2 regions of the Streptomyces sp. CA-142005 genome follow, and region 2 is predicted to be linked to the other one. Evidence: riboswitches for the same ligand, from Rfam matches in the RefSeq annotation. Region 2 holds a riboswitch; the other holds the start of a gene.
What was found. Region 2 has a riboswitch for ZMP and ZTP ahead of ACQPXS_RS42100 (bifunctional 5,10-methylenetetrahydrofolate dehydrogenase/5,10-methenyltetrahydrofolate cyclohydrolase). Riboswitches for the same ligand answer to the same signal wherever they lie in the genome.
Positions count from the first base shown of each region.

Region 1: another riboswitch for ZMP and ZTP. It lies ahead of ACQPXS_RS28345 (glycine hydroxymethyltransferase); the one in region 2 lies ahead of ACQPXS_RS42100 (bifunctional 5,10-methylenetetrahydrofolate dehydrogenase/5,10-methenyltetrahydrofolate cyclohydrolase).

Region 1 is NZ_CP192078.1:6,030,750-6,046,078, reverse strand. Features, by position in the region: gene ACQPXS_RS28360 (decaprenylphospho-beta-D-erythro-pentofuranosid-2-ulose 2-reductase) at 1-231, shown strand, start outside; gene ACQPXS_RS28355 (2'-5' RNA ligase family protein) at 275-856, opposite strand; gene trpS (tryptophan--tRNA ligase) at 1,059-2,075, opposite strand; gene ACQPXS_RS28345 (glycine hydroxymethyltransferase) at 2,217-3,668, opposite strand; ZMP/ZTP riboswitch at 3,701-3,789, opposite strand; gene rocD (ornithine--oxo-acid transaminase) at 3,904-5,109, shown strand; gene ACQPXS_RS28335 (glutathionylspermidine synthase family protein) at 5,121-6,305, opposite strand; gene ACQPXS_RS28330 (hypothetical protein) at 6,319-6,654, opposite strand; gene ACQPXS_RS28325 (DMT family transporter) at 6,814-7,644, shown strand; gene ACQPXS_RS28320 (hypothetical protein) at 8,339-10,765, opposite strand; gene ACQPXS_RS28315 (hypothetical protein) at 10,951-11,478, shown strand; partial or broken gene ACQPXS_RS28310 (PLP-dependent aminotransferase family protein) at 11,486-11,623, opposite strand; gene ACQPXS_RS28305 (hypothetical protein) at 11,591-11,740, shown strand; gene ACQPXS_RS28300 (ABC transporter substrate-binding protein) at 11,747-12,703, opposite strand; gene ACQPXS_RS28295 (ABC transporter permease) at 12,705-14,633, opposite strand; gene ACQPXS_RS28290 (quaternary amine ABC transporter ATP-binding protein) at 14,633-15,329, opposite strand, start outside.
Region 2 is NZ_CP192078.1:9,122,740-9,138,068, forward strand. Features, by position in the region: gene ctaD (aa3-type cytochrome oxidase subunit I) at 1-236, opposite strand, end outside; partial or broken gene ACQPXS_RS42090 (RNA polymerase sigma factor) at 343-855, shown strand; gene ACQPXS_RS42095 (CU044_5270 family protein) at 1,103-2,098, shown strand; partial or broken gene ACQPXS_RS42100 (bifunctional 5,10-methylenetetrahydrofolate dehydrogenase/5,10-methenyltetrahydrofolate cyclohydrolase) at 2,138-2,821, opposite strand; ZMP/ZTP riboswitch at 2,847-2,928, opposite strand; gene ACQPXS_RS42105 (hypothetical protein) at 2,955-3,794, opposite strand; gene ACQPXS_RS42110 (MarR family winged helix-turn-helix transcriptional regulator) at 3,854-4,396, shown strand; gene ACQPXS_RS42115 (nuclear transport factor 2 family protein) at 4,451-4,816, opposite strand; gene ACQPXS_RS42120 (hypothetical protein) at 4,992-5,297, shown strand; gene ACQPXS_RS42125 (acyltransferase domain-containing protein) at 5,821-6,612, opposite strand; gene ACQPXS_RS42130 (S-(hydroxymethyl)mycothiol dehydrogenase) at 6,848-7,933, shown strand; gene ACQPXS_RS42135 (MBL fold metallo-hydrolase) at 7,933-8,562, shown strand; gene ACQPXS_RS42140 (SDR family oxidoreductase) at 8,650-9,564, shown strand; gene ACQPXS_RS42145 (SDR family NAD(P)-dependent oxidoreductase) at 9,596-10,384, shown strand; gene ACQPXS_RS42150 (pyridoxal phosphate-dependent decarboxylase family protein) at 10,399-11,787, opposite strand; gene ACQPXS_RS42155 (L,D-transpeptidase family protein) at 12,247-12,942, shown strand; gene ACQPXS_RS42160 (Gfo/Idh/MocA family protein) at 12,973-14,175, opposite strand; gene ACQPXS_RS42165 (ROK family protein) at 14,302-15,329, shown strand, end outside.

The DNA.
Region 1 (15,329 bases), 3.1 Mb from region 2:
CAGGGCCTCGGCGACGCCCTGCACGGCACCGGCGTGCACGTCATGGTCGTACGGCCCGGGTACGTCCGGGGCGAGGGGCCGCTCTCGACGACCCCGGAGGCGGTGGCCACGGCGATCGAACTGGGATTGCGCCGCCGCTCGGAGGTGGTGTGGGTGCCGGGCGCGCTACGGCTGGTGATGGCCGCGCTGCGGCATACGCCGAGGGCACTGTTCCGGCGGCTGCCCCTCTAGCGCCCACGAGGCGGCCGCGGCCGCCGGACGACAGACCCCGCCGCTACGACACCGCGCTGCGGCCCACCCCACGGAGCGCACCGGCCTGCGACGGGACCACGGAACCCCCGAACGTGTACTCCCGCAATTTGCGCCACACGCCGTCCGCGCCCTGCTCGTAGAGCGCGAACCCCGTGCACGGCCACTGCGCGTCGAAGCCGGCCAGTTCCTCGAAGGCGCGGTCCATCGCCGCCTCGTCGATGCCGTGCGCCACGGTGACATGCGGGTGGTACGGGAACTGCAGCTCGCGCGCCACCGGCCCCGAGGCGTCCCGCACCCGCAGCTGCAGCAGGGTGCAGTCCTCGGCGCCCTGGACGACCCGGACGTAGACCACCGGGGACAGCGGACGGAACGTGCCCGTGCCGGACAGCCGCATCGGGAACGGCCGCCCGCCCGCGGCCACCTCGGTGAGGTGCGCCTCGACGGCCGGCAGCTCGCTCTCGTCGATCTCGGTCGGCGGCAGCAGGGTGACGTGCGTGGGGATGCCGTGAGCCGCGGCGTCGCCGAAGCCCGCGCGCCGCTCCTGGAGCAGGCTGCCGTGAGGCTCCGGGACCGCGATCGACACGCCGATCGTTACGGTCCCCACGTCGTCTCCTGTCGTCGCGTCTGTCGTTTTCTCGGCCGTCCCGTTTCGTCACGTTCGGGCCGTCGGCTATCGACTGTACGGCTATGGATGTCCTGTGGGCAGGAGCGGCGGAAGTGATGTGCAGCGCTCTGCCCACTCGGACGTGTGTACGGCCGTGCGCCGCGGCGCCGGTCCGTGCTTCCCGGTGCTCCGTCGGCGCGGGTCAGTGCTTCGCCGACAGGAAACCCACCCGCTCATAGGCCTGCGCGAGCGTCTCCGCGGCGACCGCGCGCGCCTTCTCCGCGCCCTTGGCCAGGATCGAGTCGAGCGTCTCGGAGTCGTCCAGGTACTGCTGCGTGCGCTCCCGGAACGGCGTCACGAAGTCGACCATGACCTCGGCTAGGTCGGTCTTGAGGGCGCCGTACATCTTGCCCTCGTACTCCCGCTCCAGGTCGGCGATCGACTTGCCGGTGAGCGTGGAGTAGATGGTGAGGAGGTTCGACACGCCCGGCTTGTTCTCCGCGTCGTAGCGGATCACGGTGTCGGTGTCGGTGACGGCGCTCTTCACCTTCTTGGCGGTGGTCTTCGGCTCGTCGAGGAGGTTGATGAGGCCCTTCGGCGTGGACGCCGACTTGCTCATCTTGATCGACGGGTCCTGCAGGTCGTAGATCTTCGCCGTCTCCTTGAGGATGTACGGCGACGGGATCGTGAACGTCTGGCCGAAGCGGCCGTTGAAGCGCTCGGCCAGGTCGCGGGTCAGCTCGATGTGCTGGCGCTGGTCCTCGCCGACCGGCACCTCGTTCGCCTGGTACAGCAGGATGTCGGCGACCTGGAGGATCGGGTACGTGAACAGGCCGACGGAGGCACGGTCGGCGCCCTGCTTGGCGGACTTGTCCTTGAACTGGGTCATGCGGCTGGCCTCGCCGAAGCCGGTGAGGCAGTTCATGATCCAGGCGAGCTGGGCGTGCTCGGGGACGTGGCTCTGGACGAAGAGCGTGCAGCGGTCCGGGTCGAGTCCGGCCGCGAGCAGCTGGGCGGTGGCCAGCCTGGTGTTGGCCCGCAGCTCCTTCGGGTCCTGCGGGACCGTGATCGCGTGCAGGTCCACGACCATGTAGAACGCGTCGTGGGACTCCTGCAGGGCCACCCACTGGCGGACGGCGCCGAGGTAGTTGCCGAGGTGGAACGAGCCGGCGGTGGGCTGGATGCCGGAGAGCACGCGGGGGCGATCAGCAGTGGCCATGTCGCCCATTCTCTCATCGGCTGAGGGTGGGATCGGCCTGTGAGGTGGGCGTGGTTTCGGAGCGTCGGGGACTGCGCGTGGTCCGTGGTCACCCGCGCAGTGCCCCGCTCCCCTCGGGCCGGCTGCCCCTCGCGGCGTTGATCAGCCCAGGTCGACTTCCGGGTACAGCGGGAAGCCCGCCACCAGGTCCGTCGCCCGCTGGGCGATTTCCTGGGCGACCTTCTCGTCCAGGACGTGGGCCGCCTTGGAGGGGGCACCCGACTTGGTGGTGCCCGGCTCGGTGGTGGTGAGCACGCGGTCGATGAGGCCGGCGACCTCGTCCATCTCGGCGGTGCCCAGGCCCCGGGTGGTCAGGGCGGGGGTGCCGATGCGGATGCCGGAGGTGTACCAGGCGCCGTTGGGGTCGGCCGGGATGGCGTTGCGGTTGGTGACGATGCCGGAGTCCAGCAGGGCGGCCTCGGCCTGGCGGCCGGTGAGACCGTAGGAGGTGGCGACGTCGATCAGGTTGAGGTGGTTGTCGGTGCCGCCGGTCACCAGGGTGGCGCCGCGCCGCATGAGGCCTTCGGCCAGGGCGCGGGAGTTGTCGACGATGCGCTGGGCGTAGCCCTGGAAGGCGGGCTGCCGCGCCTCGGCGAGGGCGACGGCCTTGGCGGCCATCACGTGCGGCAGGGGGCCGCCGAGGACCATCGGGCAGCCGCGGTCGACCTGGTCCTTGAGGGAGTCGTCGCACAGGACCATGCCCCCGCGCGGGCCGCGCAGCGACTTGTGGGTGGTGGTGGTGACGATCTGGGCGTGCGGGACCGGGTCGAAGTCGCCGGTGAGGACCTTGCCGGCGACGAGGCCCGCGAAGTGGGCCATGTCGACCATCAGGGTCGCCCCGACCTCGTCGGCGATCTCGCGCATGATCCGGAAGTTCACCAGCCGGGGGTAGGCCGAGTAGCCGGCGACGATGATGAGCGGCTTGAACTCGCGGGCCTGGGCGCGCAGGGCCTCGTAGTCGATGAGGCCGGTGGCCGGGTCGGTGCCGTAGGAGCGCTGGTCGAACATCTTGCCGGAGATGTTCGGGCGGAAGCCGTGGGTGAGGTGGCCGCCGGCGTCCAGGGACATGCCGAGCATGCGCTGGTTGCCGAAGGCCTGGCGCAGTTCGGCCCAGTCGGCCTCGGTCAGGTCGTTGACCTGGCGGGCGCCGGTCTTCTCCAGGAAGGGGGCCTCGACCCGGTCGGCGAGGACGGCCCAGAAGGCGACGAGGTTGGCGTCGATGCCGGAGTGCGGCTGGACGTAGGCGTGGCGGGCGCCGAAGAGCTCGCGGGCGTGCTCGGCGGCCAGGGCCTCGACGGTGTCGACGTTGCGGCAGCCGGCGTAGAAGCGGCGGCCGACGGTGCCCTCGGCGTACTTGTCGCTGAACCAGTTGCCCATCGCCAGCAGGGTGGCCGGGGAGGCGTAGTTCTCGGAGGCGATCAGCTTGAGCATCTCGCGCTGGTCGGCGACCTCCTGGCCGATCGCGTCGGCGACTCGCGGTTCGACGGCGCGGATGACGTCGAGGGCGGCTCGGAAGGCGGTGGACTCGGTGGAGAGGGGCTGCTGCTCTGGCATGAGGACCTCCGGACGGTGTGCGTACAGCGTTCACGTTCGGCCCAGGCGCACGGCACTTTCCCGCTGGGGCCGCTTCCCGATGGTCCGTCCCATCCCAAGCGCGCCAGTCACGGCCCGCTGATCAGCCTACCGGGCGAGCCGGACGGCGCAGGTCCCGCGTCCACCATGCGAGCGACGATAGGAAAGAGGTCACCGTCGTGTTCCCGAAGTGTTCTCGTCGGATCCGGGAGAGGCCATGACCACTGCAGAAGACCTCATCAGCGCCGCCGAGGCGCACTGTGCTCCCACCTACCGTCCGCTGCCGGTCGTCGTGGCGACGGCGGAGGGGGCGTGGATGACGGATGTGGAGGGGCGGCGGTATCTGGATCTGCTGGCCGGTTACTCGGCGCTCAACTTCGGGCACGGCAACCGGCGGCTGATCGAGGCGGCGAAGGCCCAGCTGGAGCGGGTGACGCTGACGTCCCGCGCCTTTCTGCACGACCGGTTCGCGGCGTTCTGCACGGAGCTCGCCGAGCTGTGCGGGATGGAGATGGTGCTGCCCGTGAACACCGGCGCGGAGGCGGTGGAGAGCGCGGTGAAGACGGCCCGGAAGTGGGGCTACCGGGTGAAGGGGGTGCCCGGGGAGATGGCGAAGATCGTGGTGGCGGGCGGCAACTTCCACGGGCGTACGACGACGATCATCAGCTTCTCCACCGATCCGGAGGCCCGGGCGGACTTCGGGCCGTACACGCCGGGCTTCGAGATCGTGCCGTACGGCGATCTCACGGCGATGCGTCAGGCGCTGACGGAGAACACCGTGGCGGTGCTGCTGGAGCCGATCCAGGGCGAGAACGGGGTGATCGTGCCGCCGGCCGGCTATCTCCCCGCCGTCCGGGAGCTGACCCGTGAGCGGAACGTGCTCTTCGTCGCCGACGAGGTCCAGTCGGGTCTCGGCCGTACCGGGCGGACCTTCGCGTGCGAGCACGAGGGGGTGGTCCCGGACATGTACGTGCTGGGCAAGGCGCTGGGCGGCGGGATCGTGCCGGTGTCGGCGGTGGTGTCGAGCGCGGAGGTGCTCGGGGTGTTCCGGCCGAACGAGCACGGCTCGACGTTCGGCGGGAATCCGCTGGCCTGCGCGGTGGCGCTGGAGGTGATCGCGATGCTGCGCACGGGCGAGTTCCAGGCCCGGGCCGCCGAGCTGGGCGAGCGGATGCACCGGGCGCTGGGGGCACTGCTGGACACGGGCGCGGTGACGGCGGTGCGCGGGCGTGGGCTGTGGGCGGGCGTGGACATCGCGCGGAAGGCCGGCACGGCGAGGGAGGTCTCGGAGCGGCTGATGGACCGCGGGGTGCTGGTGAAGGACACCCACAGCGCCACCGTGCGGATCGCTCCGCCGCTGGTGATCAGCGAGGAGGACCTGGACTGGGGGCTGGAGCAGTTCCGGGCGGTACTGAGCGGCTGACAGCAGGCGCGCTAGAGGATCACATGGGGCAGGAAGCGGGCGTACTCGTCGGTGATCAGGCCGGAGGACTCGCGGATGCCGAGGCCGGCCGGCTCGTTCTGGACGACCCAGGCGCCGAGGACGACGTGGTTGCCGTCGAAGGCGGGCAGCGGGGCGAGCTGCTGGTAGCAGCAGGGTTCGTCGCGGAGTACGGCCGGGGCGCCCGCCTGGTGGACGGTGACGCCCTCGCCCTCGCGGCCGAGCAGGGGTTTGGCGACGTAGCCGGGTGCGCAGGCCAGCTCGCGCGGGCCGTCGAGGTAGGCGGGGAGGAGGTTGGGGTGGCCGGGGTACAGCTCCCAGAGGATCGCCAGCAGGGCCTTGTTGCTGAGCAGCATCTTCCAGGCGGGTTCGATCCACAGGGTGCTGCCGGTGCCGCCGCCGTTGTCGAGGGTGTCCAGGACGTGCCCGCCGAAGGCGTCGGTGGTGAGCCACTCCCAGGGGTAGAGCTTGAAGATGCCGCGGATGAACCGGAGTTGGTTGTCGACGAAGCGGCCGGAGAGGGTGTCCCAGCCGATCTCCTCCATGGACAGCCAGTCGGTGTCGAGGCCGGCCTGTTCGGCGGTCTCCTTCAGATAGGCGACCGTCATCAGATCCTCACCGAGTTCGTCGGCCGAGGAGTGCGCGAAGTGCAGCGGGCTGCCGGGAGGCAGCAGCGCGGCCTGGGTCCGCCAGGCCTCGACGAGGCGTTCGTGCAGGGAGTTCCACTGGTCGGCGCCGGGGAAGCGGTCCTCCATCCAGAACCACTGGGGCGAGGCGGCCTCCACCAGTGAGGTCGGGGTGTCGGCGTTGTACTCCAGCAGCTTGGCCGGGCCGGTGCCGTCGTAGCGGAGGTCGAAGCGGCCGTAGACGGAGGGGAGTTCGGTGCGGCGCCGCCAGGCCTCGGTGACGGCGGCGGCCACGCCGGGGTCGGTGATGCCAAGGTCGGCGAGCCGGTCCTTCGCCACGATGTGCTCGGCGGCCGCGAGGCACATGTGGTGCAGTTCCTCGACGGTCTCCTCCAGCGCCTCGATCTCGTCCAGGGTGAAGACGTAGTAGGCGCTCTCGTCCCAGTAGGGGCGCAGGGAGCCGTCGGGGTGGCGGGTGAGGGGGTAGACGAGCCCCTGCTCCTCGACGGTCCGCTGCCAGCCGGGGCGGGGGGTGGTGGTACGGCGTTCCATGGGCCGGTGCCGGTCAGCCGCCGGAGCTGTGGTGGCCGCCGCCGAAGCCGCCGCGGTGGACTCCGGTGCCGCCCGAGCTCTTGTGGGGCTTGATGAAGGAGCCGCCGCTCACCCAGGAGCCCTTCTTCTTGCCGCCGTAGTACCAGCCGCCGTTCACCGAGGTCTTGAGGGAGGAGGTCTTGCAGTTCTTGTCGGAGACGACCTTGTAGCCCTTGGCGTAGGTGTAGCTGTCGCGGTCGACGCAGCGCTTGTCCGGGTCGGACGAGCAGGCGGTGAGGGCGGCGGCCAGCAGGCCCATGCCGCCGAGGACGACCGTGCCGGAGCGCAGCCGCCGCCGGGTGTCAGCCATGTTCGTGTCTCCCCCGTGTCCGTGTCCGTGGCCGTGTCCGTGTGCGTGGACGTGTCCGTGTGGCGTGATGCCGGCGGTCAGCCTAGAGAACGGTAAGAGCGCAGGCCACGGGGGGTGGCCGGATCGGCCGTCTCCTAGAGTCCCTTTGTGGTCTTTGGAATGGTGTGCGCCCTTGGCGCGGCGGTCTGCTTCGGCACCGCGACGGTGTTGCAGGCGGTGGCCGCGCGGGCGGCGGGCACGGAGGGGGCCGGCGGCGAGGCGGCCCTGCTGCTGCGGGCGCTCAGACAGTGGCGGTATCTGGCGGGACTGGCGCTGGACGGGCTCGGCTTCCTGTTCCAGATCGCGGCGCTGCGGTCCCTGCCGATCTATGCGGTCAGCGCGGCCCTGGCGTCGAGTCTGGCGGTGACCGCGGTGGTGGCGGCGCGCCTGCTGCGGGTGCGGCTGAGCGGCACGGAGTGGACCGCGGTGGCCGTGGTGTGTGCCGGGCTGGCGATGCTCGGACTGGCGTCCGGCCCGGAGGGCGAGGAGGGCGGCTCGGACGCGTTGGGGTACGTGATGCTCGCCGTGGCGGTCGGGATGCTGCTGCTGGCCCTCGCGGGCGGGCGGCTGTCCGGCCCGGGGCGGGCGCTGGCGCTCGGGCTCGGGGCCGGTTTCGGGTTCGGGGTGGTGGAGGTGTCGGTCCGGCTGATCGACAGCCTCGCGCCACTGGACCTGCTGACCAACCCGGCGGTCTATGCGCTGCTGATCGGGGGCGGCGCCGCGTTCATGCTGCTGACGTCGGCTCTCCAGCGGGGCTCGGTGACCACCGCGACCGCCGGGATGGTGCTCGGGGAGACGATCGGACCCGCGGCGGTGGGGGTGGTGTGGCTGGGAGACCGCACGAGGGAGGGGCTGACCTGGCTGGCGGTCCTGGGGTTCGTGGTGGCCGTGGTGGGGGCGATGGCGCTGGCGCGCTTCGGCGAGGCGCCGGTGGTGGCCGAGGAGAGCTGAGGCCGCCTCCTCGGGCGGGCTCCGCAGCGCAGACCGACCGGACGCGACCTCCTGCTGCCCCTCACGGCGAGACACGGAAGGCCCCCACCCAGGGAAATCCTCCCGGGCGGGGGCCTCGCAGGTGCCGGGCCGGCCGGCTCAGGCCCCCACCCCTCCCCGTGACACGGCCGCGCCTGAACCAGAGCAGGACCGTCCCTCGGGCAGGTTCCTCTACGAAGACCCGGCCGGACGCGAACCTCCTGCCGCCCCTCACCACGAGACACGGAAGGCCCCCACCCAGGGAAAACCTCCCGAGTGAGGGCCTCACAGGTGCCGGGCCGGCCGGCTCAGGCCCCCACCCCTCCCCGTGACACGGCCGCGCCTGAACCAGAGCAGGACCGTCCCTCGGGCAGGTTCCTCTACGAAGACCCGGCCGGACGCGAACCTCCTGCCGCCCCTCACCACGAGACACGGAAGGCCCCCACCCAGGGAAAACCTCCCGAGTGAGGGCCTCACAGGTGCCGGGCCGGCCGGCTCAGGCCCCCACCCCTCGCCCATGACATGGCCGCGCCTGAACCAGAGCAGGACCGTCCCTCGGGCAGGTTCCCCTGCGCAGACCCGGCCGGACGCGAACCTCCTGCCGCCCCTCACCACGAGACACGGAAGGCCCCCACCCAGGGAAATCCACCGGGTGGGGGCCGGTCGGCTCGGGTCTCTACCTCTCGCCGGTGGTGCGGCGGCGCTTGAGCCAGAGCAGGACCGTTCCGGCCGCGAGGAGTGCGGCGGCGATCCCGGCGATGCCGAGTACCCGGGTTCCGGTGCTCGCGAGGCCGCCGCCCTGGTCCTCATCGGTGGGCGGGGAGGCGGGCGGTGTGTGTCCTCCCGCGGGGGTGGAGTGTCCCGGCGCCGGGCTGTGGCCGGTGGGGGACGTGGTGGGCTGGTGGGTGGGGGTGCTGGTGTGCGTGGGGGCGGGGGTCGGGGTCGGGTTGTCCCCGCCGCCGGTGCCGGTGGACTCGCTGCCACCGCCGAGCAGGGCCAGCTTCGGGTTGTCGGCGCTCTCCGCCTGGGCCTGAGTGGCGATCCTGGTCGTCTTCTTCAGATGCGGGTGCTCGACCTGGAACTCGACGCGGGTGACGTTGCGACGGGGCGCCTTGCCGAAGTCGACGCCGCCCATGACGCACATCTTCTGCTGCCCGCCGAACTGGCAGGGGTAGGAGTAGTCGCCCTTGGTGAAGGAGACCATGTACTCGTCCCAGGTCTTCTTCGGCGTCCACTTGGCGTTGGGAGCGCGCAGCGGCCACCGGCTGACGTTGCCGCTGTTGATGACGGAGTGGTAGTCGGAGGCCTGCTGCGCGTCCTGCTGGCGGACGTACTCGGCGGCGACGCGGGCGCTGTAGACGCGGCGCAGGTCGGCGTACTGGGGCGCGGTGTTCACCTTCTGCTCGACGCCGGGGATGATGTACTGCTTGAGCAGGTTGTTCGCCGTGTTCTGCTGGGCCTTGGTCAGGGTGCACGTGCCGTTGGGGTCGGGCGTCTTGCGCTCGATGTGGGCGACGTTGACCTTCAGCGGCGTGTCGAGGATGTAGAGGCCGTCGTCGTCGGCGCGGACCTTGGCGGTCTTGGGCGTGATCCACAGGCGGATGGTGTCGCCGCAGTCGAGTCCGGCGGCCTGCATGGCGTCCCAGTACTTCTTGCCCGGGTCCTTGCGGGGGTCGACGTCCTTGGCGTAGTCGTGCTTCATCTGGAGATCGGCCTCCAGCAGGACGCGACCGGCGTCAGTCTTGCCGAACGTCTTGTCCATGATCGTGTCGGGCTGGTCCGGGTTGAGGTTGACCCAGAACTTGTCCGGGGTGAGCGCGAGCCAGGTGAAGAAGGAGTCGGAGATCAGCTGGGCCTTGGCCTTGCCTCCCCAGCCGTAGTCCTTGCTCTCGTCCTGGATCCTGTTCGCGGAGAAGGCGTAGGGCAGGCCCTTGCCCTTGACGGGCTTGCCGACGTAGGAGAGGTCGAGGGTGGAGAAGTCCACTCCGCCCGGCCCGCGCACGCCGAAGTTGGAAGCGCCGTTCTTCCCGATGCGCTGGAGCTGCTTCTCCATGTCGAGGGGGGTGGCCGGGGACCGGCCGATGGTGCGGGCGGCGCCGCCGGCGGCCCGGTTGTCGCCGTTCGCGGCGAAGTTCGGGTCGGGAAGCGTCGAGCCCGGCACGTTCTTGTAGCTGACGGACTTGTACCTGGGGATGTCGGTGGACACGTGCTCGTACGCCCGCACGCGGGACTGGCCGCTCGCGTCCTTGTACGCGTCGGCCATGCGGCCGAGGTACTTGGTGGTGGCGGAGTCCTTGGACTGGCCGTTGACGTAGGCGATCTTCCCGTTGTTGAAGCGGGGGTCCTCCAGGAACTTCTGGTTCGCGAAGTCCTGCCCGGTGTCACGCCCCGGTCCCGCCTTGAACTCCAGGAACTGGCCCGTCTTGTAGTTGACGGCGTCGAACTTGCGGACCAGCGGCTTCATCCGGCCGGTCTTGGGGTCCTTGACCATGATGGTCTTGCCGTCTTTGTCCTTGATCTCGATCTCTTCCTGGCACAGCCAGTCCTCGCCGACCAGGCCGAGATCGTTGATCACCTTCGTCTCGAACGCGGCGCCGCGCTTGTTGTTGTTGTGCGGCAGGATGTAACCGTCCGAGAGCCACTTCGAGAACGTCGAGTACTTCGGCGTCTTGCCCTGGTTGTCGGCGAGGTACTTCTTGTAGCGGGCGAAGGCACGCTCTTCGCTGTTCTCCGGGTACTTGGTGTAGGGCTTGTCGAACTTGTCGAGGAACGCGTCGCGTTGCTTGATCTGCTCCTCGGTCGGGTTCTCCGCATCGCCCGGCAGCGTCAGTCCGTCGAAGGTCTGCCGCGGGGCGTCGAAGGGGTAGGAGTCCCAGTCGCCCGGGGCGCGGACGTGGATGTTGCGGTCCCACGGCAGATCGTTCGTGCCCGGCTTCGTCGCGGTGACCTCGGGAAGGCTGTCACAGCGCTTGCCCTTGGCCGCGTACGCGGCGTCGCCCGGCAGGCCGGGCAGCCCGGTCACGGTCAGCACACCGGCCGCGGCTAAGGCCAGCACGGCACGCGCCCACACCGGTCGGCGGGCCGCAAGTATCTGTTGAGTCACGAGACTTCTCCACTGGGAGCCCACGCGATGTGGGTTCTCGTACGGCGCCAGGGGCCCCCGTTGCATGTGTGGCGCCGCAGGAGCCCTCACCCTATGCACCGGGCCGGTTGACGCGCCCCCGTCAACTCGCCCCGCACACAGGATCGTCACAACCTGCCGCTCCGGCCGGTCGTAGAGTGCCGGGCATGCGCCCCATCGACGCCCCCTCCTACCGGAACAACCCGCATCTGAACGCCTGGCTGGACACCGCCCGCGCCGACTTCACGGCCCTCGCCGAACAGACCGGCGGCCGGTGGGACTTCTCCCCCGGCTCCCTCCCCCGCCTCGAACGTCTCGTCCTGGACCGCTACGCCACCTGGGAGGAGCAGTACGACGACCGGCGAGGCCCGTTCCTGCGGGCGGTCGCCTGGTACCTGGGGGAAGTCCTCGTACGGCACCACGACGCGGTCTGGGTGTGGCCGCCCGACACTCCCTGCCCCAGCCGGGAACGGTCGTGCCCGTCCCTGACCTACCCGTACGACCGGCTCACCGGGCCGGAGACCGACGCCGTGGCCGCGTCGGAGGAGGAAGGCGAGTCCCTACTCCCGACCGTCGATCCGCACCAGATCGTCGGCGCCCTCTACCGGGCGGAGAACTCCCATCTGGGCGTCGCCCTGGAGCACTTCGAGGGTTGGCGCGACGAACTCCGCCCCTGGCTCGCGTCGGACGCCTGACCCGCTGGGGCAACACCCGGCACAACGCCTCCAGCGCCCCCGCCCACGCGCTGTCCGGCGGTGTCGCGTACCCCACGACCAGGACGTCCAACGGCTCGGCGACGGCCTCCGGATGGCGGTGGAAGGCGAGGCCGTGCAGGGCCAGGGCCCCGAGTTCGCCGAGCTCGGCGAACTCGGGGCCATCCGCATCACGTTCGGACCGGGACTGCAGCGGCTGGCCACCGCGGCGGTCCGGGACATCGCCGCCACCCTCAAGGGCTGAGGGGGTTCAGGACAGCCACCCCTTCCAGACGTCGGGGTGGCTGTCCACCCACTTCTTCGCCGCGTCCTGGGGCGACAGCTTCTGGTCGGCGATCATCAGGGAGACCTCGTTCTGGTCCTCGGTCGTCCACCGGAACTTCTTCAGGAAGGCCGCCGCCTTGCCGCCCGACTCGGCGAAGCCGGCGTTGAGGTACTTCTGCAGCGGGGTGTGCGGGTAGGCGCAGGCGACCTTCGCCGCGTCCGCGTCGCAGCCGTCCTTGTACGGCGGCAGCTTCACCTCGGTCATGGGGACCTTCTCGAACAGCCACTGGGGGGCGTACCAGTAGGTCAGGAAGGGCTTCTTCGCCTTGGCGAACTGTTTCATCTGGGTGATCTGGGCGGCCTCGGAGCCGGCGAAGACGACCTGGTAGTTCAGCTTCAGGTTCTTCACCAGGGCCTTGTCGTTGGTGACGTACGACGGGGAGCCGTCCATCAGCTGGCCCTTGCCTCCGCTCTCCGCGGTGCGGAAGAGGGAGGCGTACTTGTTCAGGTTCCTCCAGTCGGTGATGTCGGGGTGCTGCTTGGCCAGGTACGTCGGCACGTACCAGCCGATGTGACCGGTCACCCCGAGGCCGCCGCCCCGCGCGATCGTCTTCTTGTCCTGGACGTACCGCTTCTCCTGGTCCGGGTGGCCCCAGTCCTCCAGGATGGCGTCGACCCGGCCCTGGCTGAGCGCGTCCCAGGCGGGCACCTCGTCGACCTGGACGGTGTCGACGCGGTAGCCGAGCTTGTGCTCCAGGAGGTACTGGGCGACGGCGACGTTGGACTGCGCGCCCACCCAGGACTGCACGGACAGGGTGACGGTCTTCGAGCTGCGGGCGTTCGCGAACGGGCTGGCCTGCTTGGTCATGTCGGCGGCGCCACAGCCGGTCACCGTCGTCAGCAGCAGCAGCGAGCCCACCGCGAGTGTCGTACGTGCGCGCATGTCAGGCTCCCTTCGTCGCGCGTCGCTCGGTCGGCTGGGTCACCCGGTCGAGCATCAGGCCCAGGCAGACGATCGCGGCACCGGCCACCAGTCCGGTGGCCAGGTCGCCCTGGGCGAGGCCGAAGGCCACGTCGTAGCCGAGGGCGCCACCGCCGACCAGGCCGCCGATGATGACGACGGCGAGGACCAGGACCACGCCCTGGTTGACGGCGAGCAGCAACGACCGTTTGGCGAGGGGGAGCTGGACCTGCCACAGCTGCTGCCGGCCGGTCGCGCCGAGCGAGCGCGCGGACTCCAGGGCGGCCGGGTCGACCTGGCGCAGGCCCTGCGCGGTGATCCGGACGACGGCGGGCAGCGCGTAGACGACGGCCGCGGCGACGGCGGGGGCGCGGCCGACGCCGAACAGGGCGACGACCGGGATCAGGTACACGAACTGCGGCATGGTCTGGAACACGTCCAGGACCGGGCGCAGCGCGCGTTCGACGCGGTCGCTGCGGGCGGCGGCGATGCCGGTGGCGAAGCCGAGGACGAGGGTGACGGCGACGGCCGCGAGCACCTGGGAGAGCGTGTCGAGGGCCGGCTCCCAGACCCCGAGGACGCCGATCGCGGCCATGGCGAGGACGGCGGTCAGGGCGGTGCGCCAGGTGCCGAGCGACCAGGCCAGGGCGGCGACGATCAGCAGCACCGACCACCAGGGCAGCCACTGCAGTCCGCCGCGCACGGGGTCCAGGATCCACGTGGTGAAGTGGCCCGCCCAGTCGGCCGTACCGCCGATGACCGGGACGCCGGAGTAGAGGTGGCTGGTCATCCAGTCGACGGCGCGGTTGACCGGTTCGGCGATGTCCAGGGTCCAGCCGGCGGGCCAGTCGAGGCCGCCGAGGAGCCGGGCGGCCAGGGCCAGGGCCACGGTGCCGGCGAGGGCGTAGGCCCGGCCGGTGGTCTTCGGGCGCGCGGTGCCGGCGCCTGCCGCCGCGGTCACGCGGTCCAGGACGATCGCGAGCAGCACGATCGGGATGCCCGCGGCGAGGGCCTGGCCGACGTCGACCGAAGCGAGGGCCTGGTAGACGCGGTCGCCGAGGCCGCCGGCGCCGATGACCGAGGCGATGACGGCCATGGACAGCGCCATCATGATCGTCTGGTTGAGGCCGAGGAGGAGTTCTCCCCGGGCCAGCGGGATCCGGGCGGTCAGCAGCCGCTGGCGGCGGGTCGCGCCGAGCGACTCCACGGCCTCCAGAACTTCGGGGTCGGCGCCGCGCAGGCCGAGCGCGGTGAGGCGGGCCATCGGCGGGGCCGCGTACACGACGGTGGCGAGCACGGCCGCGGGGACGCCGATGCCGAAGACCAGGACGACGGGGAGGAGGTAGGCGAAGGCCGGGAGGACCTGCATGGTGTCCAGGACCGGGCGCAGGGCGCGGTCCAGGCGGTCGGACAGGCCGCCGGCGAGACCGAGGAGCGCGCCGACGACGACGGAGGCGAGGACGGCCACGACCATGAGCGCGAGGGTCTGCATGGTCGGCACCCACATGCCGAGGGCGCCGCAGGTGAGGAAGGCGAGCGCCGTGCCGGCGGCCAGGCGGGGGCCGGCGACGCGCCAGGCGATCAGCGCGCCGAACGCGGTGACGCCGGTCCAGCCCGCGGCGAGCAGGGCGAGGTAGACGGCGCGTACGGAGAGCACGACCGCGTTGCTGATGTAGCCGAAGAAGTAGAGGAACAGGGGGTGGCTGTCCCGGTTGTCGATGACCCAGTTGCTGGCGCTGGTGAGGGGTTTGTCCAGGCTGACGGTCAGGTGGTGGGGCCACGGTCCGCCGCGCAGGAGGGGCAGGAGTACGGCGGTGACGAGCGCGAGCAGGAGCAGTTTCGCTGCGGTTCGGCTCTTCAGCAGGCGGAGGGTGGTCGTGCGGGAGGAGGCCGGGACGGTGAGCGTTGCCATCAGACGTCCTCCGGGCTGGTGCGGGGGCCGGGTACGCACACGTCCATGCCGGCTACGACGTCCAGCAGCCGCTCGTGGTCCACGCTCCCCACGCAGGTGCCGTTCTCCAGCACGCACGCCGGTGTGCCGAGCCCGGCCACGGTTTTGATCGCGTCCGCCACCACCGCGTCCGGGGCGAGGGCGCCCGGGTGCTCCGGGCCGCCGCAGGCACCCGGCTTCATGGCCGTACGCACGGTCATCACCTGCTCGCGCGGAACGTCGCGGACGAACTCGCGGACGTAGTCGTCGGCCGGGGAGCCCACGATCTGCTCCGGCGTGCCCAGTTGGACGACCTTGCCGTCGCGCATCAGGGCGATGCGGTCGCCCAGCTTGAGTGCCTCGGACAGGTCGTGGGTGATGAAGACCATCGTGCGGCCCTCCTCGCGGTGCAGGCGGGCCACCTCGTCCTGCATGTCGCGGCGGATCAGCGGGTCGAGGGCGCTGAACGGCTCGTCGAACAGCAGCACCTCGGGGTCGACCGCCAGGGCCCGTGCGAGACCCACGCGCTGGCGCTGGCCGCCGGAGAGCTGGGCGGGGCGGCGGTGTTCCATGCCTTCGAGGCCGACCTTGGCGACGACCTCGGCGGCCCGTGCGCGCCGCTCGGCCTTGCCGACGCCCTGGATCTCCAGGCCGTACGCCACGTTGTCCAGGACCGTG
Region 2 (15,329 bases):
GCGAACATCAGCAGCATGATCGTGCCGTGCATCGTGAACGCCTGGTTGAACTGCTCGTTCGACATGATCTGCAGGCCCGGCCGGGCCAGCTCGGTGCGCATGAGCAGCGCCATCACACCGCCGATCAGGAAGAACGCGAACGCGGTGACCAAATAGAGCGTTCCGATCGTCTTGTGATCGGTGCTGGTGATCCACCGCACGGCCCTGCTGCCCCTGAAGTCTCTGATCCTCTTCACGCCCCGCCTGTGTCCGCGCCCGGCCCACGGGTCACACTCGGACGACGCGAGAAGCATCACGGAAGAAGGGTGTGACGATCCGGGCGGTGCCGGACACGAACGGAACATGAGCAACGACGAGATCTTCGCCGCTGCCTACCGCGAGCACTACTGGGCGGTCAGCCGCTATGTCGCGCGGCGACTGCACGGACGGGCCGACGAGGTGGAGGAAGTGGTGGCGGAGGTGTTCACGACCGCCTGGCGGCGCCGGCGCGACCTGCCGGACGCGCCGCTGCCCTGGCTGTACGGGGTGGCCCGCAACTGCCTGGCGAACGCGGTACGCGGCTACGGGCGCCGGCGCCGGCTGGTGGACCGGCTGGGCAACGACGAGGCCGCGCACGGCCGGCACGTCGTGGACAGTCCGGACGCGGAGACGGCCGGCGCCTGGGTGCACGAGGCCCTGGACCGGCTCTCCCCGGCCGACCAGGAAGTACTGCGCCTCGCGGCCTGGGAGGAGCTCGACGCCGGGCAGATCGCGGTCGTCCTGGGCTGCGGCAGACGCGCGGCGACGATGCGCCTGCACCGCGCCCGCCGCCGGCTGCGAGCCGAGATAGACCGCCTGCGCCCGGCAGCGCCGGCGGCGGCGACACCGCCCGGGCAGCGCACGCGTCCCGAGGCGCCGGAGGGCGTGCCGCTCCCTGATCGCCCTGCGTGTCCGGGAGCGGCGGACGGCGCGTCGGCGGAGGTGAGCGGGGAAGGCACACCCTCGGCCTCTCCGTCCCGTACCGGTGATGACTCAGCCGCCGGGGAGCACGCACCCGGCCGGCGCTCGTCGTTTTCCGCTTCCGCTGTTTCCGTCGGCGTACCCCTGCGCAAGGACCCCCGCCATGCCTGACGAACTCGACCTCCTGCGCCGTGCCAACCCGGTGCCGGCACATGGCCCGTACTTCGGCGACGGTCCGCTCGACCACCATGCCGAGCGGAGGCTGGAGCTGTTGCTGGCCGGGGACGAACGCCGGCCCGCCCGGCTCCGCACTCCGCGCGCCCGGCTGTGGTGGGGCCTCGCCGCCACCGCCGTCGTGCTGGCCACCGCGCTCACCGCGTTGCTCGGCGGCCCGAGCGGCCAGCCCGCCGTCGCCGCGCCACGCCCGCTCGCTGTCCGCGCCCAGTCCACGGCCGTACCGCTGGACCGGATGGCCCGACTGGCCGCCGCGGCCGCCACGGACGGTTCGCCGGGCCTGCACAAGGGCACCCATGTGCAGTCCTGGAGCCTCGGCATGAGCGACGACGGGCCGCCGGTGACCCTCCCCGAGGAGCGCGTCGTGCGGTGGCACGCGGACGACAGCCACACCGAACTCGTCGTGGCGACCGATCCGCGCCACCCGGGCCGCCCGGTCCTCACCGACGAGGGCGCCGCGCCCCACCTGGTGGCGGACGGACAGGTACTGAGCCGGACCGACTACCCGCCGAGCTGGAGCGACGCCCCGCCCGAGGCGCGCCCCCCGCACGAGCCGGCCGCCCTGCGGGCCTACCTCGCCGAGACGGCCCGCCCCGGCCCCGGCCCCGGCACCCTGACCACATCCGAACTCCTGGACTCCGTCCAGGAGTTGCTGGACCACTGGACACTCGGTGCCCGGGAGTCCGCCGCGCTGGTGCGGACCCTCGCGGACGCCAAGGGCCTGCGCCCCGCCGGGCAGGTGACGGACCGGCTCGGGCGGCCGGGACAGGCGTACACGTACGACGCCCCGGGCGCGCGGCGCATGCTGATCCTCGATCCGCGCACCGGCGCCGTCCTCGGTCTCGAGACCACCTTCACCCGGGACGACCCCCGGTACGGGGTGAAGGCCGGGGACGTGATGGACTACAGCGCCTGGATGCGCTGACCCCCGCGGGCGCCGATCTCTACGCGCCGGGCTGCCGGGCGCGGCCTCCACGGTCTGCTCCAGCAGCGTGGCGATCGTCATCGGGCCGACACCTCCCGGCACCGGCGTGATCAGGGAGGCCCGTTCCACGACGGAGTCGAAGTCGACGTCGCCGACGTTGCCCGGGTTGTAGCCCGCGTCGATCACGGCGGCGCCGGGCTTGATGTCCTGGCCGCGGATCAGCCGCGGCCGGCCCACGGCGGCGACCACGATGTCCGCCTCGCGTACCGCCCCCGACAGGTCGGCCGGGCTTCGCTCGCGCGCAGGCACGCTCATCCGGCGGGGTCGACGCCGTACTCGTCCAGCAGCCGCAGGATGCCGCCGGGCGTGCAGGACACGAAGCCCGGCAGGCCGAAGCTCATCGTGGCGAAGAGGCGAGGGTGACGCCGTCCACGTCCTTCTCCGGCGCGATCGCCTCGAACGCGGCGCGCTCGTCGATGTGGTCGCCGACCGGGTGCTGGAGCAGGACGCCGTGCACCGCCGGATCGGCCGACAACTCGCGCAGCTGCCCACCAGTTCATCGGTGGTCGTGGTGGCGGGCAGGGCCACGTGCCGGGAGAGGACGCCGGCCTTGCGGCAGCGGTTCTGCTTCATGCGGACGTAGGTCACGGACGCCGGGTCCTCGCCGACCAGGACAGTCGCGAGACACGGCGCGGTGCCGTCCATGAGGCGGGCCTGGGTCATGCTGCACACTCCTGAGCTCGATCGACTCTCTCGCCCAGGCGCGCGGCGGCCACCACGGGCCGCTTCCCCGGTGGTACTCCACCTCGGCGCCAGTCACGGCCGGGCACAGCGTAACCGAGCAGCCGTACGCCCCTCAGTCGCCGTCCGCGGGGACCGACGGCATGGGGCCGGCCCCGGCGAGAAACGCGGTCGTCCCCGCATGCAGCCGCTCGGCGCCGATGGCCCGTGCCCAGCGGGCCAGTTCGGTGGCCAGCGCCGTGGCGCCCGCCTCGTCGCCCGTGTCCCGGGCCAGGACCGCCAGCAGCAACTGCTGGGAGAGGGTGCCGGGTACCGCGCCGGCCCGGGCGCCCAGCGCCGTGGCCCGGCCCCAGCGCTCCCGGGCCCGCTCGTGCTCGCCGGAGTCGTGGTCGTGCCCTCCGAGATGCCGCAGCGCCTCGCGGGCCAGCAGATCGTCGGCGCCGCCCTCCCCGGCGCGCAGTGCCTGCGCGTAGTGTCCGGCGGCGGCCGGGGCGTCGGCGAAGTGGTTGTCCGCGATCAGCCCGCGGTACATCGCCGCCCAGCCCCGGCGCACCTCGTCCGGAGCCTCGTCGTACAGGTCGCGCGCCCGGTCGCGCAGGGCGGCGAGCGCCTCGGGGTCCTTGCCCGCCGGGCCCTGGCGCGGGGTGCCGTCGGCGTGGAGCAGCCGGACATAGGTGTGCCTGAGCCGGAGGAAGCCGGTGTCCCAGTCACCGTCCGGGAACTCTCCTTCGGCGGCCTCGATCCGGGCGGCCGCGGTGTCCGTTCCGGCGAACCAGTCTCGTTCCAGGGCGACTTCGGCATGCGCCCGGACGATCCTCGCGTGGTCGGCGGGATCGTCCACGGTGACCGAACCGAGCAGCAGCGCGGCGCGCTGCCAGCGGCCTGCGGTGCTCAATTCCCTTGGCGCGGCGATGAGTTGCTCGACATCGACAAAGGCGTGTGCGGTCTGTGTCATGCGCGGCAAAGTAGTTATCCGAAAAATGATCCACAAGAAAACTACTGCGGGAGGCAGAGGTGCAGGACTCGGTGGACCGGCATGTGGCCGTCTGGGCACGCGAGCTGGAGTGGCTGGACCCGGTGCGGGAGGCCATCGCCGCCCGGCTGATGATCCTGGCCCGGCACACGGCGCAGGCCCGCCGGGAGGTGCTGGACGCCGACGGTCTGAAGTACTGGCAGTACAAGGTGCTGTTGATGCTGCGCAGATCCGGGCCGCCGTACGAGTGCGGTCCCTCGGGGCTCGCCGAGCGGCTGGGCCTGACCCGCGGTGCCCTCTCCGCCCGGCTGGGGCCGATCGAGGAGGCCGGGCTGATCACGCGTACTCAGGAGAGCGGTGACCGCCGGCGCGTGCGGGTCCGGCTCACCGAGGCCGGCCACGCGGCGTTCGAAGCGCACGCGGCAGCGGAGGACGCGGGCGAAGACGCGCTGCTCTCAGCGCTGACCGAAACAGAACGGCGCACACTGGCGGACCTGCTGCGGAAGCTGGTCGTGACCGTCGAGGGCGAGCCGGGGCAGCCGCCCCAGGCTCGCCCGCGCCGAGAAGGTCCAGGTCAGCCGTGAGGTGACCCGGACCGTCGCGAAGCTCCTTCCGGCGCCCGTCATGCCGGGGTGTGCCTACTCGTCCCACGCCTGGATGATCAACTGGTCGGCTATCTTCCCGTCGCGCAACGTGATCATCGACTCGGCGAGAACGCGGGTGCCGTCCCCGTACTGGCAGGACTCGCTGAACGCGGCGTGATCGCCCTGCACGACGCACCGGTCGAGCTTGTGGGTCATGTCGCGGCTGTAGATGTCGTCCAGCAACTCGGCGATCTGACCCCGCCCGCGCAGGACGGTGGGGTGGCTGGGCTGGTTGTTGCGGTCGACGATACGGATCTCCGCGTCGTCGGCGTAGAGCGACAGAAGGGTGTTCCCCGTGTTCCCTTCTATACCCCGGCGCAGCGTCTCGATGTCGAAGGCGGAACCTGTCGCGGTGCCCATGGGTGACCTCCTTCGGGCGCCCGCGGCCCGGCGGGGCGCGGACCGCACGGACCCCCACCCTTCGAGGCTCCCCCGGCCCGGCGGACTCGGCAAGCGCAGACGGCGGGCTCCGCCTCACGAGTGAGCGAGGGCCGCCGCCCGTGTCCGGAGGGGATTCGGAACCGTTGCTGAGAGCATGATCTCAACACGACGTATCGTCGCCGTCCTCGGCCTCGCCGCGGGGGTCACGGGCCTTGCCGCACCGCTGGCGAACGCGGCCGGCGAGAGCGCACCGCACACCGGGCAGATCAACCCCATGACCATGCTCGACTCGCTCACCGTCAGCGACATCCCCGCCGCGCACAAGGCGCAGGTCCCCCGGGTCTCCGAGCAGGTGCGCGGGCTGAACCAGGTCAGCGAGCTGAACCGGCTGAACGAACTGCACCAGCTCACCGACCTCGTGGCGCCCGTGACGGGCCTGCTGCCGGCCGTCCAGGCCTGAGCGACGCGGACCCGAGGGCGCGCGGCAGGTGCGCGGGGGCCGCTTCCGGCGGGGCGGCCCTCAGCGCTGTGCGGCCCCGGATCCGGTGCTCGGCCCCGACCGCAGTGCCGCCCAGTCGCGGGTCAGTGCGGATGCCGAGGCCGTAGCGCCCGGGGCGGTCAGGGAGGCATTGCGGGAGCCGTCTGGTGAGCCGGTCACCCGGGCCCGGCTCCAGCCGGGTGCGGACGTCGTAGCGGTGCGGACGCGAGGGCGCGGGGCAGGTGCGCGGGGGCCGTTCTCGGCGGGGCGGCCCTCAGCGCTGTGCGGCCCCGGTCCGGTGCTCGGCCCGGACCGCAGTGCCGCCCAGTCGCGGGACAGTGCGAATGCCGAGGCCGTAGCGCCCGGGGCGGTCAGGGAGGCATTGCGGGAGCAGGCGGGTGAGCCGGTCACCCGGGCCCGGCTCCAGCGGGGTGCGGACGTCGTAGCGGTGCGGACGCGAGGGCGCGGGGCAGGTGCGCGGGGGCCGTTCTCGGCGGGGCGGCCCTCAGCGCTGTGCGGCCCCGGAGCCGGTGCTCGGCCCGGGCCGCAGTGCCGCCCAGTCGCGGGTCAGTGCGGATGCCGAGGCCGTACCGTTCGGGTGGTGGTCAGGGAGGCATTGCGGGAGCAGGCGGGTGAGCCGGTCACCCGGGCCCAGTTCCAGCCAGGTGCGGACGCCGTCGCGGTGCAGCCGGCCGACCGCTTCCGCGAAGCGCAGCGGTGCGCGCCGCACCCAGAACTCCGGCTCGGCGGTCTCCGCGCCCACCGGCCGGGCGGTGACGTCGGACACCAGGGGGAGGCGCGGCGCGCACGGGTGGAGGGTGGCGAGGGTGCGGCCGTAGGCGTCGAGGACGCCGTCCGGGCGCGCCGAGTGCGGCTCCGGGCCCGCCCGGCCGCCCAGCAGCCGGGCCAGGGTGCCGGCCGCGTGGCAGGCGTCCGCCAGTGAGAAGACGCCCGCGGCATACGCGGCGGCCATCCGCCCGGCCGCCTGTCCGAACACCACGTCCGGCAGGATGCCCCAGCTGCTCAGCAACCGGTACTGCGCCACCTGGAGCGCGAAGACCGCGGGCCCGGCGAACGGCTCCCGCTCCAGCAGTGCGGCCGTACGCGTGCCGTCGTCCGCGAACATCACGGATTTAAGCGGGAGTTCGAGATACGGATCGAGGCGCCCGCAGATGTCGTCCAGCGCGTCGGCGAACACCGGGAACGCATCCCCGAGTTCCCGTCCTGTTCCGGGCCGGGGCGCGGCGCCGGCCGAGAAAAGGAATGCGATGAGTCCATTGCGGCCTTCGATGGGCATGCCCCCATTGAGGCACGCCCGGGCCGACACACACACCAGGCGAACTCATGCACCCTGCAAAAAGATTGCCATCATGGAATGACGTCATTCGGTCAAATTCTTACCCGAGAGCGAGTCATTTCTTACAGGGGATACCCGCCGTTCGCATGGGGCGCGTCCGGCGAGGCGTCCGCCCCGCTACCGATCGGTCGCGCGTAGGGTCGGCACCGAAGGCATTCGAGGAAGGGGCCAGACCATGGCGCAGGAAGTGCGCGGCGTGATCGCACCGGGGAAGGACGAGCCCGTACGGGTCGAGACGATCGTGGTGCCGGACCCGGGCCCCGGCGAAGCCGTGGTGCGCGTCCAGGCCTGCGGTGTCTGCCATACCGACCTGCACTACAAGCAGGGTGGCATCTCGGACGACTTCCCCTTCCTCCTCGGCCATGAGGCCGCCGGTGTGGTGGAGTCGGTCGGCGAGGGCGTGAGCGATGTGGCGCCCGGCGACTTCGTCGTCCTCAACTGGCGTGCGGTGTGCGGGCAGTGCCGGGCCTGTCTGCGCGGCCGCCCCTGGTACTGCTTCGACACGCACAACGCCAAGCAGAAGATGACCCTCACCGACGGCACGGAGCTCTCGCCGGCGCTGGGCATCGGCGCGTTCGCCGAGAAGACGCTCGTCGCCGCCGGTCAGTGCACCAAGGTCGACCCGGCCGTCTCCCCGGCGGTCGCCGGCCTGCTGGGCTGCGGGGTCATGGCCGGTATCGACGCCGCCATCAACACGGGCGGCGTCGGCCGCGGCGACTCCGTCGCGGTCATCGGGTGCGGCGGAGTCGGCGACGCGGCCATCGCGGGGGCGAACCTCGCCGGCGCGGCGAAGATCATCGCCGTCGACATCGACCACCGCAAGCTGGACAAGGCCCGGACCCTGGGCGCCACCCACACCGTCAACTCCAAGGAGACCGACCTGGTCGCGGCGATCCGCGAGCTGACCGGCGGCTTCGGCGCCGACGTCGTCATCGAGGCCGTCGGCCGCCCGGAGACGTACCAGCAGGCCTTCTACGCCCGCGACCTCGCCGGCACCGTCGTCCTCGTCGGCGTGCCCACGCCCGAGATGAAGCTCGAACTGCCCCTGCTGGACGTCTTCGGCCGCGGCGGCGCCCTGAAGTCGAGCTGGTACGGCGACTGCCTGCCCTCGCGTGACTTCCCCATGCTGATCGACCTGCACCTCCAGGGCCGGCTGCCGCTCGACGCGTTCGTCACCGAGACGATCCGACTGGACGAGGTCGAGAAGGCGTTCGAGCGGATGCACGGCGGCGACGTACTGCGCTCGGTGGTGGTCTTCTGATGACCGTACGCATCGAACGCCTCGTCACCTCTGGGCAGTTCACCCTCGACGGCGGCACCTGGGACGTCGAGAACAACGTGTGGATCGTCGGCGACGAGCGGGAGGTGATCGTGATCGACGCCGCCCACGACGCCGAGGCCATCGCCCGCGCCGTCGACGACCGGCACCTGATCGCCATCGTGTGCACCCACGCCCACAACGACCACATCAACGCCGCGCCGGCACTCGCCGACCTGACCGGCGCCACCATCTGGCTGCACCCGGACGACCTGCCGCTGTGGAAGACGACCCACCCGCACCGCGACCCCGACCGGCACCTCCTCGACGGCCAGGTCATCGAGGCGGCCGGCGCCGACCTGACCGTGATCCACACCCCGGGCCACGCCCCCGGCGCCGTCTGCCTGTACGACCCCGCGCTCGGCACCGTCTTCACCGGGGACACCCTGTTCCAGGGCGGCCCGGGCGCCACCGGACGCACGTACTCGCACTTCCCGACGATCATCGACTCCATCCGCGACAAGCTCCTCACCCTCCCGCCCGAGACCAAGGTCCTCACCGGCCACGGCGACTCCACCACCATCGGCGCCGAGGCTCCGCACCTGGACGAGTGGATCAGGCGCGGACACTGACACCGCGCCGGCAACACCGACAGAAGGTGTCCGGCTTTCCCGTGACAGTGGACGGCGACAGCAGTCACCGCACACGGGAGGCCGGACATGTCAGGACCGCTGCAGGACAAGGTGGCACTGGTCGCGGGGGCGACCCGGGGCGCCGGACGGGGCATCGCCGTGGAACTCGGCGCGGCCGGTGCCACCGTCTACGTCACCGGCCGCAGCACACGCGAGCGCCGCTCGGAGTACGGCCGCCCCGAGACCATCGAGGACACCGCCGACCTCGTCACCGCGGCCGGCGGCACCGGCATCGCCGTCGCCGCCGACCACCTGGACCCGTCCGCCGTACGCGCCCTGGTGGAGCGCATCGACCGCGAACAGGGCCGCCTCCACCTCCTCGTCAACGACATCTGGGGCGGCGAGAAACTCTTCGAGTGGGACACACCGGTCTGGGAGCACGACCTCGCGGGCGGGCTCCGGCTGCTCCGACTCGGGGTGGAGACACACGCGATCACCAGCCACTTCGCGCTGCCGCTCCTGCTGCGCCATCCCGGCGGCCTGGTCGTGGAGATGACCGACGGCACCGCCGACTACAACCGCGACACCTACCGCGTGAACCTCTTCTACGACCTCGCCAAGGCCTCCGTGCTGCGCATGGCCTTCGCCCTCGGTCACGAACTCGGCCCGCGCGGCGCCACCGCCGTCGCCCTGACCCCGGGCTGGCTGCGCTCGGAGATGATGCTCGACGCGTACGGCGTCCGCGAGGACAACTGGCGTGACGCGCTGGACCGCGAACCGCACTTCGCCATCTCCGAGACCCCGCGCTACGTCGGCCGGGCCGTCGCCGCCCTGGCGGCCGACCCCGGCGTGGCCCGCTTCAACGGGCAGTCGCTCTCCAGCGGCCACCTCGCCCGGGAGTACGGCTTCACCGACCTCGACGGCAGCCGGCCCGACGCCTGGCGGTACCTGGTCGAGGTGCAGGACGCGGGCAAGCCGGCCGACGTCACCGGATACCGGTGAAGGGACACCCGCCGGGCCGTACGGTCACCGCATGACTGATCACACCCGCTTCGCAGGACACGGGGTTCTCGTCACAGGCGCGGCCCGCGGCATCGGGGCCGCCGTCGCGAGACGGCTCGCCGAGGAGGGCGGGCAGGTCCTGGTCACCGACCAGGACCTGCCCGAGGCCGAGCGGACCGCCACCGCCCTGCGCCAACAGGGCCTTGCCGCCGAGGCGTTGGCGTGCGACATCGCCGACCGCGCCTCGGTGGAGGCGGCCGTCGCCCACGCCGTCGCCGCGTTCGGCTCGCTCGACGTACTGGTCAACTGCGCCGCCCACTGCACCCCGGACGTCCCGCTCTTCGAGGACGACCCCGACGAGGCATGGGCCCTGGACCTCGACGTCACCCTCACCGGCGCCTACCGTTGCTGCCGCGCCGCCCTGCCCCACCTCGCCGCCTCCGGACGCGGCGCGATCGTCGGCATCGGCTCCGTCAACGGCTTGCAGGACTTCGGCAACCACGCCTACAGCGCCGCCAAGGCCGGCCTCGGCTCGCTCACCCGCACCCTCGCCGGGCACGCGGCACCCCGGGGCGTGCGGGTGAACCTCGTGGTGCCGGGCACGGTCCGCACCTCGGCGTGGGAGGGGCGCGACGACGAACTCGCCGCGCTCCGCCCGTTCTACCCGCTCGGCCGGGTCGGCGAACCCGAGGACATCGCCGCCGCGGTCGCCTTCCTCGCCTCCCACGACGCCGCCTGGATCACCGGCACCACCCTGGTGGTCGACGGCGGACTCACCGCGGTGAACACCGGCTTCCACATGGCCGTACGGCGCCCCTGAGCACGCCCGAACCGTCAGCCCGAGGCCGCCGCCAGCACCTGAAGCACCCGCTCGGTGTCGGCCTCGGTGGTGCGCCAGTTGCTGAGAGCGGCCCGCAGCCCGGGCACCCCGCCGTACACGGTCGGCGTCACATACGCCTCCCCGGACGCGGCGACCGCCCGGGCGAGCGCGTCGACCCGAGCCTGCGCGGGGTCCACGGCGAGGGTGAAGCACACGACGTTCAGCCGGACCGGTGCCAGCAGGCGAAGGCCCGGCAGCGCGTCGATGCCCGCGCCGAGCCGGCGGGCCAGGGCCACGTTCCGTTCCACGATCTCCCGGTGCCCCGCGCGTCCGTAGGCCACCAGCGAGAACCACGCCGGCAGGGCGCGCAGCCGGCGGGAGTTCTCCGGCGTCAGATGCAGGAAGTCCGGCTCGCCGGTGGGCAGGCCGAGATAGGGGGAGGCGTTGTGGAACACCCTCACCTGAAGGTCGCGGCGCCGGGTGAACTGCACGGCCGCGTCGTAGGGGACGTTGAGCCACTTGTGCAGGTCCACGCAGACCGAGTCGGCCGCGTCGAGACCGTCGACCAGCGCCTCGTACTCGGGGGAGAGCGCGGCGAAACCGCCGAACGCGGCATCGACGTGCAGCCAGAAGTCGTAGCGCTGCTTCAGCGCGGCGATCGCCCGCAGATCGTCGAAGTCGACGGTGTTCACGGTGCCCGCGTTCGCGACCACGATCGCCGGCCGGCCGTGCAGCTCCGCGAGGGCCGACTCCAGCGCGGCCACGTCCACGGCCTCCCGATTGCCGGGCAGCAGCGGCACCTTCCGCAGCCGATCCCGGCCGATGCCCAGCACGGACATCGCCTTGGTCACGCTGGAGTGCGGGCTGCCGGAGAGCACCTCGACCGGGCCGAGCGCCGCCGCGCCCTCCCGCGAGACGTCCACACCGAGCCGTTCGCCGAGCCACTCCCGGCCGATCGCCAGACCGACCGTGTTGGAGGCCGTGGCCCCCGTCACGAAGGCCCCGCTGTGCGCCTCGTCCAGCCCGAACAGCTCGCGCAGCCAGGCCACCGTCTCGCGCTCCAGCTCCTGCGCCCAGGAACCGCCCGCCCCGGACAGGTTCTGGTCGAACGCGGAGGTCAGCCAGTCCCCGGCGACCGAGGCGGGGGTGGCACCACCGGTGACGAAGCCGAGATAGCGCGGGCCGGCCGAGCCGGAGAACCCGGGCGCCCACCGCTCGGCGAACCGCGCGAGCGCCGCGTCCGCGCCCGCGCCGTCCTCCGGAAGCGGTTCCGACGCGGGCGCCGGTCCGGACACGGCCACCGGCCGCTCGGCCAGCCCCGCCGCCGCACCGACGGCGACGTCCCGGGCGGACTGGAGCAGCTCGGGGAGCCGGGAGAGATCGCCGGCGAGGGTGGGGTGCATGGGGGCAGCGTAGAGGGACGGGGAGGCCGCCGACCCGGTCCAATCGCGGGGAACTGGACTGGGCCGGGGTGGGGGATGAGGGCCCCTGAAGAGGCGCGGGGAACCGCCAACCTCCTCGGCCGCTCCGCCCACCGGGCCAGGGCCACCCTGCCGCGTGCCCGCGGGTCGTGCACAGGGACGACGGGGAGACCCGGCCGGGGGCCGCCGCCATCGCCGCCGGGCGTCGAGAACCGGCCGGTCTTTTCGAGGCGCTGACGCCCGGGCAGTGGAGCGCTCCCCGTCCGTGCGCAGGGTGGCGCGTGACGGCTGCGCGGCGGGGAAGTTCACCGTTTCGTCACAGACTGACCGGAACCACAACCCTCCAACCCCCCGCAGAGGTCTAGTAGTCCGACATCGCGGGAATCGCGCAGGGGAGCACCCGGGGCAGGCCCTGGGCGAGATGGGGAGAAGAGGTCGCACATGGGGGACACACGCAGACGAGGTGTCGTCGCGCTGGGCGTCACGGGACTGGTGGCGCCGCTCACGCTCGCCTTCACCGCGGCACCGGCCCAGGCCGCGAGCTGCACCACGCAGACGGGGCCGTACCAGAAGCAGGTGGAGAAGTTCCTCGGCCTGCCGGTCGACGGCAGGCAGTCCGCCTCCGACTGCAAGGCCATCAAGGCATTCCAGGACAAGCACGGCATCACGCCCGACATCGGCTACGCCGGCCCCGTCACCTGGGGCGTGATGGACCTGATGAACAAGCAGAAGGCCGTCGGGAAGAACCCCAACAAGGACGGCAAGTGCCCGGTGAACAAGGGCCGGATCGCCTGCGTGAACCTCACGCTCCAGCTGAGCTGGATCCAGGACGGCAACAAGCTCGTCTACGGACCGGTCCCCGTGCGCACCGGCCGCAAGGGCTACACCACCCGCACCGGCCTGAAGAAGATCTACTGGCGGGACATCGACCACGTCTCGACCATCTACAACGTGCCGATGCCCTACAGCCAGTTCTTCGACGGCGGCCAGGCCTTCCACTCGGTCAACCTGAGCATGTGGAACCCGCCGGGTTCGCACGGCTGCGTCAACATGACGACCAAGGACGCCAAGTCGTACTGGTCGCTGCTGAAGACGGGCGACGACGTCTTCGTCTACGGCCGCAAGCCGGGCACCTGAGCGGCCCTCGAGCCGTCGCCGCCCGGACCGTCACACCTCCGGCGCGTCCCCGAAGTCGGGGATCGGAAGCCGGACCCCGCCCTGCCGCGCGGACTCGTGCGCGACGATGCCCGGCAGGGTGTAGCGGGCGGCCACCCATGCGTTGACCGACGGCAGCGAGCGGGTGTTGACCGCCGTGACGAAGTCGTCCGCGAGGAAGTGGTGGCTGCCCTCGTGGCCGTTGTGCAGCTGGTCGAACTCCCGGGGCAGCCTGGACCGGTCGTGCACCGGCGCCGAACCGGAGGTGAAGGCCGCCCGCAGCTCGGGCGCGATGTGCGCCAGGGACGGATCGTCGGGGGCCAGCGTCGGCTTGGGCTCCAGCAGTTCGCTGATGTCCTTCACCCCGTTCTTGTCCTGCCACAGCGCCACCGTCGCCAGCTGCTCCATGCTGGCCTCCGTGCCGAAGAACCGGAACCGGGACTCGCGGATGTGCGAGGGGTAGCCGACCCGCCGGAACTCGTTCGTACGGAACGATCCGCCGCCCGCCACCTCGAACAGCGCGGTCGCGTTGGACACGTCGTTGTCGAACTGGCTGACCGAACGATCGAAGACGCCGTCGCCGCGATCGTCTCGCACCCCGATCGCCGACACGCTCACCGCGTGCGTCTGCCAGGCGCCGAGCACCCCGCCCACCGAGTGCGTCGGGTACAGCAGCGGCGGATAGCTGGCCGTCGTCTTCCAGTTCTCACCGCCGCTGTACTGGTACGCCTCGTAGAAGCCGAGGTCCATGTCGTGGACGTAGTCGCCCTCGGCGTAGAACAGCCGGCCGAAGGCACCCTCGGCGATCTGGTTGCGGGCGTGCACGGTCGCCGGGTTGTACTGGCTGGTCTCACCCATCATGTACGTCAGCCCGGTCGCCCGTACCGCGTCGATGATCGCCGATATCTCGTCCGTGGTGATCGCCATGGGGACCGCGGAGTAGACGTGCTTGCCGGCACCGAGGCCCTGCAGGACCAGCGGGCCGTGCGTCCAGCGCTGGGTGAAGATCGCGACGGCGTCGACCGCCGGCGACTCCAGCATGGCCTCGTACGACGGAAAGGTGCCGGCGAGACCCTGCGCGGCGACGAGCCGCTCGGCCCGCTCGGGCAGCAGGTCGGTGACGTAGACGTCACGGACACCGGGATGGGCCTGGAACAAGGCGGCGAACTGACCGGAGAACTGTCCGGCGCCGACGATGCCGAGAGAGAAAGTCATGCCGTTTACTTTTGACGCGGAAGAATCCAGCCGTCAAGAGGTGGGCCGTGGCTTCCTTGGTGCGCGTCCCGCCCGTTAAGATGGGGCTGATTACTTCTGAGTCAGAAGAAAACGAGGGTCGGGTCCATGACCAGCTGGCTGCCGCTGAGCCCCGCGGAGCGCACCGTGGCGATCGAAGTGCTCGTGCACGGGCCGCTGTCCCGCACCGAGCTGGCCCGGCGCCTCGGGCTCTCCCAGGGCAGTCTCACCCGGCTGACCAAGCCGCTCCTGGAGTCCGGGCTGCTCGCCGAGGCCCCCGAGACGGCCGGCCCGGCCCAGGCGCGTCAGGGCCGCCCGTCCCAGCCGCTCGACGTCGTGGCCGACGCCCGCTCCTTCCTCGGCTTCAAGATCACCGAGGACATGGTCTACGGCGTCGTCACCACCCTGCGCAGTGAGGTGACCGGGCGGCTCGACCGGCCGCTCACCACGCACGACCCGGACGCCGTCGCCGCGCTGCTCTCGGAGATGGCGGCCGCCCTGGCCGAGGGGCACCCCGCCCCCGCGGGCATCGGCATCGGCGCGGGCGGCCTGGTGCGCGAGCGCGCGGTGGTCGCCGAGTCGCCGTTCCTCGGCTGGCGGGACGTGCCGCTCGGGGCACTGGTCCAGGAGCGCACCGGACTCCCGGTCGTCGTGGAGAACGACGTGGCCGCCCTGGTCGAGGCCGAGACCTGGTTCGGCGCGGGCCGCGGGCTCGACCGCTTCGCCGTCCTGACCATCGGCGCGGGGATCGGCTACGGGCTGGTGCTCGGCGGCCGGCGCGTACCGTTCGCGGAGGACGGCCACGGCTTCGGCCATCACTGGATCATCGACCCGAACGGCCCGCTCACCCCGGCCGGCGCCCGCGGCAGCGCCGTGTCCCTGCTCACCATCCCCGGCATCGAGTACCAGATCCGCGCCGCCACCGGCCGTGACACCACCTACGAGGAGATCCTCGCCGGTGCCGCCGCGGGCGAGCCCATGGCCTTCCGGGTGATCGACGAGGCCGCCCGGGCCCTCGGCACCCTGGTCGCACAGATCGCCAACTTCGCGATGCCGCAGAAGATCCTCCTCGCCGGAGAGGGCGTCGGCCTGATGGATGTGGCCGGGAACACGGTCCGCGACACGATCGGCGCCCA